DNA from 3 places in the Comamonas testosteroni genome. Region 2 is predicted to be linked to each of the others. Evidence: riboswitches for the same ligand, from Rfam matches in the RefSeq annotation. Region 2 holds a riboswitch; each other region holds the start of a gene.
What was found. A riboswitch is a leader RNA that binds a small molecule or an ion and turns the genes downstream of it on or off. The one in region 2 is predicted to bind cobalamin.

Region 1: it holds a riboswitch for cobalamin, as region 2 does, so the genes downstream of both, F0P97_RS11615 (TonB-dependent receptor plug domain-containing protein) here and F0P97_RS10755 (nitrite reductase) in region 2, are expected to answer to the same signal.
Region 3: it holds a riboswitch for cobalamin, as region 2 does, so the genes downstream of both, F0P97_RS11600 (CbtB domain-containing protein) here and F0P97_RS10755 (nitrite reductase) in region 2, are expected to answer to the same signal.

The regions. Positions count from the first base shown of each region.
Region 1 covers NZ_CP043568.1:2,542,530-2,546,194, forward strand. Annotated here, with positions in the region: gene F0P97_RS11610 (TonB-dependent receptor) at 1-638, opposite strand, end outside; cobalamin riboswitch at 876-1,066, opposite strand; cobalamin riboswitch at 1,754-1,944, shown strand; gene F0P97_RS11615 (TonB-dependent receptor plug domain-containing protein) at 2,160-3,665, shown strand, end outside.
Region 2 covers NZ_CP043568.1:2,354,126-2,357,790, reverse strand. Annotated here, with positions in the region: gene F0P97_RS10765 (ATP-binding protein) at 1-1,190, shown strand, start outside; gene F0P97_RS10760 (vWA domain-containing protein) at 1,268-1,858, shown strand; cobalamin riboswitch at 2,031-2,273, shown strand; gene F0P97_RS10755 (nitrite reductase) at 2,472-3,665, shown strand, end outside.
Region 3 covers NZ_CP043568.1:2,537,899-2,541,563, reverse strand. Annotated here, with positions in the region: gene F0P97_RS11610 (TonB-dependent receptor) at 1-562, shown strand, start outside; gene F0P97_RS11605 (histidine phosphatase family protein) at 612-1,184, opposite strand; cobalamin riboswitch at 1,221-1,372, shown strand; gene F0P97_RS11600 (CbtB domain-containing protein) at 1,435-1,650, shown strand; gene F0P97_RS11595 (CbtA family protein) at 1,666-2,460, shown strand; gene F0P97_RS11590 (hypothetical protein) at 2,849-3,665, shown strand, end outside.

The DNA of each region.
Region 1 (3,665 bases), 190 kb from region 2:
CGCAGATATCCATTGCCGCCAGCTGTGAACTGTATGAATGGTGCATCCAGACGCCGCTTGTAGCTGATGTCTGCCGCTCCTGCGGAAGCAAAGTCGCCTTTTGTCGCAAAGTACGGGCCTTTGCTGTATTCGATACGGTCGACGAGCTCCGGAACCAGAAAGTTCATATCGGAATAGCCCTGCCCATGTCCATGCGTTGGCATATTCACCGGCATGCCATCGACGCTGGTCGCAAAGTCGGTTCCGTGATCGAGATTGAAGCCGCGCAGAAAATACTGATTGGCTTTGCCATCTCCCGAATGCTGGGTGACGATGACCCCAGGCACGAACTCCAGCACTTCGCCGGGGCGCAGCGCCGGGCGGCTTTCCAGCAGCTCGGAGCGGATGACACCTTGCGATGCCGCATCACTCATTCCAACTGCGTTGTCATAGTGACGGCTGGTGACGGAGACCTCCCCAAGTGTTGCGGCTTCCGGGGCTGTATCAGCAACAGGCTCGTTGCTGCGGCTGCCATTTTCTGCCTGAGCAATGTGTATTGATGTAGGGAGCCCTGTCGTTTTTGACTGGGCAAGCACGTTGAAGGGGACCAGGGCGGGGAGCAGACTCAGAGCGCTGGCGTGAACGATTTTTGATTTCATGGAGTGGCACGTCAGTAGCTTGCCGCAACCAGAATACTTTTTATGCGCAGCGCCGCCTTGCTGGCCAGCATTGGTGAGATGCAGGGCTATCGCAATCGTCTTTGTGCAAGAAAAGGGCAACTCGATCCAGATGTGGACGAGGCTCCGGGGCAGCAAACATAAACATCAAAACGAAAAACGCTTGGTTTACGCTACTGAACGGAGCTATCCGTCCACCTAGAGCCCTCGCTCGATGGCACAGTAACGAATCGCACTGGCAGGTCTCCTGGCTCGCACCGTGTTTGGCGCCATTCACACCTTCCCGCCTTGAGAACAAAGCAGTGGCTTTCGTGAAGGACTCAGTGCTTACAGTTGCGAGGACAGCCACGTAGTTTCAACGTGTTCCCTTTTTCATCCCGAGATGGGAGCGCAGAGCTTGGCAGATTGTAACGATGGCATGAGTTTACTGCCTCGGTCACGAATCCGCTCGCAACGTTAATAAACACATTCTCTTGGAAGCGGACACTCAGAAAGATGTATTGGAATTCCGCTTCTGGCCGAACTCAGTCGGTCAAGACCCGCAGACTTGTCAGCCGTAACCAGCACAGGCGGTTAATTCAACCGGAATACGTAGACCCCCTCAGTACCTACCCGTGGACTGCGAAAGCCGCTCCGTACGGATGACAGCAGAAGGGCTGGAGCTGTTACAGCGCTGCTCGACAGAGATGGTTGTGCTAGATCTAGCATTCCGGACAAAAGTGCCATCGATTAGGAATCAGCCATCAGTACGCATGTCAAATGGCGACATCGTACTCATCATCGCTGTGAACGATTGGGCCTTGATGAGGTCAACTGTGAACGCACGTTTGCCCGTTGCGATGAGCTCAGATAGATAGGTGTAATCCATTTATCGCTGGGTCTCATCCGTTGGCCGATGTGTTTGATTACATCGAGGTGTTCTGCAACCGGTCACGCCGCCACAGTCATCTGGGTGGAGTCAGGCCCGACGATTTTGAGCGCGCCGGGGCTTGAGTCACGGAAGTGTCTACAGGAGTGGGGGAGATTCAGCCTGCCTAGAGGGAGCGCTGCACCACATCGTCTAAATGAGCGAGGAGACAAAATTTTTAAGCCATGTAGAATCCCGCTTCAGCATTGAGCTTCCCTTTTCTAAGGGAATGAAAACGGGAACACGTTGCAAATACGTGGCTGTCCTCGCAACTGTGAGCACCGAGCTGCTGCCATAACCACTGCCAATTTCGGCGGGAAGGGGCACACAGCGCCAAAGACGGTGTGAGCCAGGAGACCTGCCAATGCGAGTCGTTACTGTGCCATTGAGCGAGGGCTCTGAGTGGACGGGTCTACCGATGCAGTAGCGTAAACAAACTCTTTTTGTTTATGTTTGCCGCATCATGATAGTTCCGCATTCACGGTCCCATCGCACCTGACAAGCTCATACTTCGACGACACAGCTCATCGATGCGATGGGCTGCGTTCCGCTGTCTGTTTGTCTGGTGGCGGCAAGCCTTATGACTTGCTACCTCAATGAAAACCAGATTGATGAGCGCTGCGGCGCTCGGACTGCTTCCACCTCTTCTCTCGTCGTTCGCGTTTGCGCAAAGCTCTCCTGGAACTGAACAGGCCACGGGACAAGCTGCGCCATCCTCTCAGCAACGGCCCAGTTTGAGAGATTCCGGCTCAGATGCCGCCGGAACCCAGTTGGCGGAAACGCTGGTGGAAGCATCCAAGCTGGATAAAGATGTTTTCACGCTGACGCAAGCTGCAACCATCATCGAGCAGGAGCAGATCGAGCGCGGCTCGTACACTGATCTCACCGAAGTTCTTCGAAGTGTGCCTGGGCTGGAGTTCAAACAAGTCGGAGGCCCAGGTCAGTACAACTACATCAAGATGAGAGGCTTTGGCTCTGCCAACGTGTTGGTTGTGGTCGACGGGGTTTCCATGAATCTGCCCAGCACGGGAGATGTGGCCAACCTACTGAGCCAATATGATCCTTCGTCCATCTCTCGCATTGAAATTCTGCGAGGACCACAGACGGTTCTGTACGGCTCGAACGCAACTGCTGGAGTCATCTCGATTACGACGAAGCGTGGTTCGCTCGAGCCCAAGCGCAGTATCTCTGTTGAAGCTGGTTCTCTCGGTTGGAAAAAGGCCAAAGCCTCGTTTCAACAGGCCTTTGATGTTGCCGATGGCAAGCTGAGCACCTCTTTATATGCGTCTCACACTGACAGCGATGGTCTGCTGAAGTACGAAGGTACTCGTGACACCACACTTCAAGCGTCTGCTGATTTTCGTGGAAAGTCCATCGATGCCGGCATCGCCCTCACACATAACAAGAATCGCTTTAACTATGCCCAACTGAAAGAGGTCACAACGGGTCCTAACGGCGCCCCGGCCTATTGGGGCATGCAGCTTCCGGATCCCAACGCCTACAACGATCGCCGCACAGACACAGCTAGCGCCTATCTTGAGCAACGTCTCACAGAGCAACTCAGCCAACGCTTGGAGCTTGGTTGGACGCAGACACGTCGTACCAACGCGGATCCCAACGACGGGTTGCTGGGATATGTCACCGCCCCCTGGAATCATTTCTCTCTGGACTATAAAAATTACTTCAATCAGGGAGAGCTGGTTCCGTTCTACGACAGCGGTTTTGTCGGCACTGCCAACTACAAGGATCAGAGCAAGCAGCTGAACTACAGCCTCAAGTATGCGGGTCAAGGATTCAAGGTCCTTGGCGGCGCAGAGCTCTACGATGCGAGCGCATCACAGTGGGGGGCTTATGGCAGCTTGCAGGGCAAGAATAAGCGCAAGTCGCTCTATGCCAACGGGGAATACCAAGTTGGCGTTTCCGGTCCTATTCTTGCCGCAGGGGTTCGTCATGACAAGTACGACGTCTGGGGGAGCAAGACAACAGGGAGCGTGGGGATCAATCAGCAAGTTGGCAATGTGACCATCTTTGGCAACTATGCGACCAGCTATGCAGCCCCGACTTTGTCGCAGCTCTACAACCCGACGTATGGCAACACCAAC
Region 2 (3,665 bases):
ACGATCTGCCCCCCGTATTCCCACTCTCTGCCATACAGGGACAGCCCACCCTGGTACAGGCCCTGTTGCTGGCCGCTATCGAGCCCCAGCTGGGCGGCGTGCTGATTCGAGGTCCGCGCGGCACGGCAAAGTCCACGGCGGCCCGTGCACTGGCGGATCTGCTGGCACCTGCGCCTTTCGTCACCCTGCCGCTAGGTGCCTCCATCGAGCATGTGACCGGCAGTCTGGACTTGTCCAAGGCGCTCTCTGGCCACGAAGTGGACTTCGCTCCGGGTCTGATCGCCAAGGCGCACGATGGCGTGCTCTATGTCGATGAAATCAATCTGCTGCCCGATGCCATCGTCGATGTGTTGCTTGATGTGGCAGCCTCCGGCATCAATCGCATAGAGCGCGACGGCATCTCGCACAGCCATGCCGCGCGCTTTTTGCTGATCGGCACCATGAACCCCGAAGAAGGCATGCTGCGACCACAGTTGCTGGACCGGCTGGGCCTGTGCGTGCAACTGGACAATGCCAATGATCCGCAACTGCGCAGCAGCATTGTCAGGGCCAGGCTGCGCTTTGATCAGGACCCCCAGGGCTTTGCCCGATCTCATGCAACCGAGCAACAGGAGATTCGCCAAAGGCTGGCGCAGGCCCGCAGCCGTTGTCGCAATGCCTCGGAGCTGGCATGGAGTGATGACGTCCACGAGGCCGTGGCCCTGCAGTGCATTGCCGCCCAGGTCGACGGGCTGCGGGCCGACCTGGTCATGCTGCGCGCTGCACGCGCCCTGGCGGCCTGGCAAGGCAGTCAGAGCATCACGCCAGCCCATGTGGCCGAAGTCGCGCCACTGGTGCTGCAGCATCGCGCTGCCCAGCCAGACCCGGGCAGCGCCAGTCAGCCCCGGCAGACACCGGCCAGCACACCACCAGCCGCGCCCGCAGCCCAATCCGGCAGGGACAGCAAAGACCGCGTAGAGCCTGGTACCCAGGTGCCAGCATCCCATTCGCCGGCCATCGGCGAGCCCGGCGCCACCAGCTCCTTGCCTCAAGACACAGGTCCGGGCCTCGAACAGCCGCCTGCCGGCTGGGGGCAAGCTCGGGCCGTGAGCAGCGTCGCATTTGAGGCTCAACAGGCCGACGCCATGGCGCAGGCAGCCCTGGAGGCCCTGGCCGCAAAAAAAGCCCGAGCCTCCGGTCCGCTGCGCTGAGCGCCGGCCGGAGGCAAGTCGGCTCAGAAAACCATGGCCTGGCCCTGGCCAGCCACGCCGCACCCAGCATCCTCAAGATGCCAGGGGCATCGATTGACTGGACTGCTACCCTGCGCCAGCGCCAAGGTCAGCCGCTGGCCTCCGCACATCTGCGCTGGCGCCAGCCGGAGGGAGCTGTACCCAGGCAACACCTGTTCCTGCTGGACTGCTCGGCCTCCATGGTGGAGAGCGGTGCGTTTGCCCAGGCCAAGGGTCTGCTGCTGCAGTGGCTGCGCCGGGCCTATCTGCAGCGCGAATCCGTGGCCCTGCTCTGCTTCGGCGCAGGTCGGCTGCACTGGCTGCTGGAGCCCGCGAGGGCGCCACGCTGGAATGCCGATCTGATCGAGCCGCTGCGCGGCGGTGGCGGCACGCCGCTGACCCAGGCCCTGCAGGCAGGCTGGCAGATGGCGGCCAGACACTCCCGGCAACCGTCCTGCCTGTGGCTGATCAGCGACTTCCGCAGCCCCGATGTGCTGCAGCTGGAGCGCGGTCCCGTACCTGCCTTGACACAGATTCTGGTGGACTGTGAAACCGCTGCGGGCCAGAGCAGACGTCTGTTTGGCGGCGCCGAGCGACTGGCAAAGGTCTGGCCGGACACCCTGCGACTGCCGCTGAAATTCGCCCAATAAATGCCCCCGACCCTCTAACAGACAAGCGCCAATAGCCATCTATTTTGATAATCATCAAACAGGGCATCACTGCGGCCCGCCTGCTCGCCTGATCGATATACGGTCACCGTACAGACAGCAGGAAAGCTACTGCCAAGCCGATGAATTTGGCCGGGTGCATCAGGTTATCGCGTAAGATCGCGCCACCACAGGTGCCTCATGGCGTGCTTTTGCACGCGGAGGTGAAACGAGAAGCAGGTGGATGGAGTTCTCCCATCAATCCTGCACTGCACCCGCAACGGTAATCAGAGATATGGAGATGCAAGCTCTGGCCCACGGCCATGGCAGCCACTGCGAAAGCGGGAAGGCGCATCGATATGCCACCCTCAGGTGGGCTCTGTAAGTCCGGAGACCGGCCTGATGTGTACAAGACGCAGCGGGATTGCATGTGGCTTGTGATATGTCCGTGCCTGCGCGCGGCTCATCACCTCTTCATTTTCCCTCTGCACATTTTGTTTGTCTGGCCCGGGTTTCGGCCAAACCGACCGTGAATGACCTATGTTGCATGGAATTTGCCATTCAGATTTGTCCCTGTGGGTCGGCGGCGCGCTGACCGCACTGTGTGGAGCAGAGCTTGTCCAGCCCTGAGCCCATCCAGATTCGTGGCTGGTGTCCCAGCACCTGGAAGCCCATGCAGGCACAGGACGGCTGGATCGTGCGCGTGCGACCTCGCTGTGCGTCTCTCACCGCCGCTCAGTGGCTGGTACTGGCCGAACTCGCACGAACCCATGCCTCGGGCCAGATCGAGTTGACCCGCCTCGGCAATCTGCAACTGCGCGGCGTGCACGAATCGGCTCTGCCTGCCTTGCGCGCAGCGCTCGTTGTTTCCAGGCTGGCCCCTGCCGATGAGCAGGCAGATCTGGCGCCTGCCGTGCATTGCACTCCGTTCTATACAAGAGGAGATCGCACCCATGCACTGGCTCTGGCGCTTTGCGGTGCAACTGCGCGTGACCTCAGTCCCCTGGCCCTGCAACAGCAGAACATGCCGGCCCTGCCCGGCAAATTCGACATGCTGGTCGACGATCCGCAGTGCCATCTCCGAAGCCTGAGCTCCGACCTTCAACTATGGGCCTGCGCCGATGGAGGCTATGGACTTGCCCTGGGCCAATCGGAAGACTGGTATGGCTTTGAGACTGCACCGGCTGCCGTGCAGGCAGCCATACAGATTGCCCTGTGGTTTGCCCGCGAGCGCAGTGCGCAGGCGGCAGGCCGATTGCGCGGCCTTGCCAAGCCTATCGACCTTCATGCCTGCGGACTCGCCAAGGCCAGTCATCACCTTGAGCCCCGCACTCCGGACAGGAGCGCTGCCAGGCCGTTGCGGCCCGGAGCGCTCAATCCTCACGGCCTGCTGCTCGGCGCCCCCTTGGGACGCCTGGACGCATGGGCCATACAGAAGCTGGCGGCTCTCATGCCCGAACAAGCGGAGATCCGGGTCACGCCCTGGAAATCCTTGCTGCTGCCGAACAAGCACCTGGATTCACTGCCTGCCAGGCTCGATGCCAGGGACTGGATCAGCCAGTCTGCGGATGTGCGCCTGCGGGTCTCGGCCTGCACCGGTGCCCCCAACTGCCCTCAGGCCCATATCCCGGCCCAGCCCATGGCCTTGCAATTCGCCAGCTCACAGGCGGCGGACCGGCATCTTCATATCAGCGGCTGCGCCAAGCTCTGTGCCCTGACTGCCGATGCGACAAGTGTGGTGTTTGCCAGCCAGGACACAACGGGCCAGATATGGCTCCACGCCAGCCCCGCCGAAGCGCAGCCGTCGGCC
Region 3 (3,665 bases), 180 kb from region 2:
TACCGACCTGCAAACATCGATTTCGTACTGGCATCTCCGCTCCAAGTCAGAGCTGATCTATGTTGGTGATGCCGGAACCACTGAAGCCAGCCTTGCCAGCCGGCGTCACGGTGTGGAAATCAATAACCGCTGGACGCCTGGGAAGCATTTTTTGCTGGATGCCGACCTGGCTCTGTCCAAGGCACGTTTCACCAACGGCGACCGCATCCCCAACGCGGTGGATGTGGTGTCCTCTGTCGCCGCAACCTGGCGTGACTTGGGCCCATGGACCACCAGCCTTCAGTGGCGCTACCTGGGTAGCAGTGCGCTGGTGGAAGACAACACCGTGCGCTCCAAACCAGTATCAACGGTCAACTGGCGCCTGACTCGCAGCTTGAAAGATATTCTGGGACGTGATGCGAGCCTGACGCTGGATGTGTTCAACCTCTTCAACAAGAAGTTTGACGACATTCAATACTATTACGGATCACGTTTGCCCAATGAGGCCACCGCAGTTGATGGTCGTATCGTCCATCCAGGTGAGCCTCGGGCCGTGCGAGTGACGTTCCGCACTACCTTCTGATAAGCAAGAGCAGTGGGCCTGCTCATCCAAAATCTGCTCAGGCCTGCGACTATTGATGCTTCAGAGGAACGCCTAGGCACTGAACCTGCCATCTTCCTTGATGGCAGGTGAGTCTGGTCAGACTCAGTGGTGCGATATCCAGGTGGAACATTGCAGTCATCGGTGCACCCAGCACACTCAACACCAGGGCCTTAATGACATTGGCATGTGTGAACACCAACGACATGCCCTGCTGGTGTTGAGATGCTTCAAACCAGCTTCTTGTTCTGCGGCACACCATATCCAGCGACTCCCCATTCGGAGGACTCATGGATGGATCCCGCAGCCAAGTCCCCAGCAACTGAGGTTCGATATCTTTGAGGCTGACGCCAGACCAGAGGCCATAGTCCACCTCCTTCAAGGCAGGCTCCAGTTGATAGTCATTGATGCCCATTGCTTGAGCTGTTTGCTGTGCGGCCCGAGACGAACTGCAAATGACACGCGCGGAATGCCGCTCCGGGCCAGATAAGTTCAGTGAAGCATCAGCAAGCTGAGTCGTATCGAGCCCATCGTCATCAGGAAAGTGTCCTGCACGCAATGCAGGAGGCACCTGTGCACATAACAGTGTGAGCATCGTTCTCATGCTTTTGCGCTCCTACTGAACTCAGCGAATCTTCGATACTTTGGATGAGGCGGCGGTAGAATCTTGCGAACTTTCTTGTCAAAGAAGCTGGTGTAAACCCAGCACGGTCGCGCCACTGTAACGTGAATGAAAGCTCTTGGGCTTTGCTTTCATCGAGTCAGACCTTTGCCAAGAGAAACTACCCCACTGGGTCAGTGCAATGCTGCAAGCCTGCGCTGACTTACCTAGGACGCGTATTCCTGGAGTTCTTATGCAGCCATCTGTTTCTGCCCTGCCATCGGTTGTCCAACCGATTTCTTTTCCTATCCGTGACCAGTTGCCCTGGATCATTTTTGCGGGCCTTTTTTTCATGCTGGCCATTTACTTTGTCGGCATTGAAGAAGGTGCGCTGGCCGTCTTCAACAGTATGTACGTGCACGAATTTGTGCACGATGGCCGCCACTTGCTAGGCTTCCCCTGCCACTGACAGCCGAGGGCTCCTATGATTAGACAACTACTGCTGCGCGGCATGATCGCGGGCTTGGTCGCGGGCCTGTTGGCTTTCTCGTTTGCAAAATTGGTAGGTGAGTCATCGATTGAACAAGCAATTGCGCTGGAGGCATCCGGTGCTAGTCATGAAGACCATGCCTCTTCGCACCATAGTCCTGCACAGACGCAAGAGCACAGTCATCGCCCTTATTTGCCTGAAGAACTGGTGAGCAGAGACACGCAATCAGGCATTGGTCTGTTTGTTGCCATCGTCGTTTTCACATCGGCTCTAGGCGGGATATTTGCAATCGTTTTCTCCATGGCTTACGGCCGCTGGAGCCGACTTTCCGCTAGGGCACTATCTGCCAGCCTCGCCGTGCTGGGCTTCACCTGCATTGCGTTGATCCCCTATATCAAATATCCACCCAATCCACCTTCGGTTGGGCAAGGTGGAACGATCGAATTGCGCACAGCATTGTTTTTCGGCTCCATTGCCATTTGTGTGGCTGCGTTGGTCATAGCGCTTTATGCGGGGCGCAAATTGCCGCAACGGTTTGGTTCATGGGAGGCTGTGATTTTGCGCGCTTGCCTCTTCTTGGTGTTGACTACGACCTGTCTTCAGATACTGCCAACCATCAATGAGGTTCCCGTTGATTTCCCCGCCTCCTTGCTGTGGGATTTCAGAGTTGCAGCACTGGGCTTGCAAGCATTGATCTGGGCGAGTTTGGGGCTGACGTTCGGGTGGCTCGCAGAGAAAAAATTGGAGCTAAATCCTTCACGAGCGAATGACGCGTTTCATTCAAAGTGAAAAAGCACCAAGTATAGAAAGGCGCTTCTCGCTGCGAATCAAAAGTCTGCAATGGGTCGTTCTGCAACGGTCATATACCGGCTGAAGCAGTCGTCCGGCGCGTCGCCGTGAGAGCCTGATCAAGGCTGAAAGTCTCATCAAACTTGGCTTGGTCAATGACTGCTGGTGTCGATATTAGACATTGCGACGCGATTGGTTTAATCCGTCAGTGCGAGCGGCAAATCCCGGGTGGCGGGGGGACAATCAGGATTAAATGCAGAGCAGTCAATATCTGTAGCATCGGTGGCGAACACACATCCCGAGCTTCCTTCTGCGCATTCGCCGCGAGCCGTACGGCCAGCATCAACAAGTGAGGCAAGGATCAATTTCCCACAACTAGGAGATCCCAATGACGCAAGATTCGAGTATCTGGCAGGTGAACTCCCACGCAGCGTCAGTGCGCGCCTCTCTCAACACTGACTCCGTACCCCTGAAATGGGCACATGATTCGCGCACTGGCGAGCCACGTTACATCCACGATGCCGAAGTCATCGACGGAAACGCTAGATGCAAATGTCCTGCCTGCGATCTATCACTAACGCCAGTGTTAGCAGGCCAACCTCTGAGCAAAAAACCCACGGCACATTTCCGCCACCCCAAGGGGGCCCTCAAGGATGACTGCACCCTCATTGCCGCTCGCCTTGCAGCGATTCGTCACTTACAAGAGCGAGGCTTCATTGATCTGCCCAGGCGCCGGATGTCAGCCAACGCAACCGGCTTCAGCGGCGAAGGCTATGAAGGGTGGGCAGAAGCTCCCGAGCAGCGCCTCTCGATCAGCGGCGCTGTATTTCATGACCACGCCACGGCGCTGTTGACGTTGGATGATGGGCGTGAGCTTTTGGTTGATCTGACCGGACATCGCGATGCCGGCAGCGATGGTCACGGAAGAGCCATCGTCACGCTGTCCCTTTCCGATCTCTCGATTGCGATGATGTCTCCTGAGGAGATCCGCGCGCGGCTGCGCTTGCTTCCCGATATCCGCTGGTGTGCACATTGGAATGACCAGGCATTACAGACAACTGCGGTTGCACATGCCCGCCAAGCCGCACAGGATGCAATGGATGCCTGGGAGGATGCTGAAGAAGAACTGTTCCGCCGGGACCTTCCCTCCAACGTTGACCCCTCCATTGCTCAGAAGTGGCGCAGGGAGACGCTGCTGCATAGCG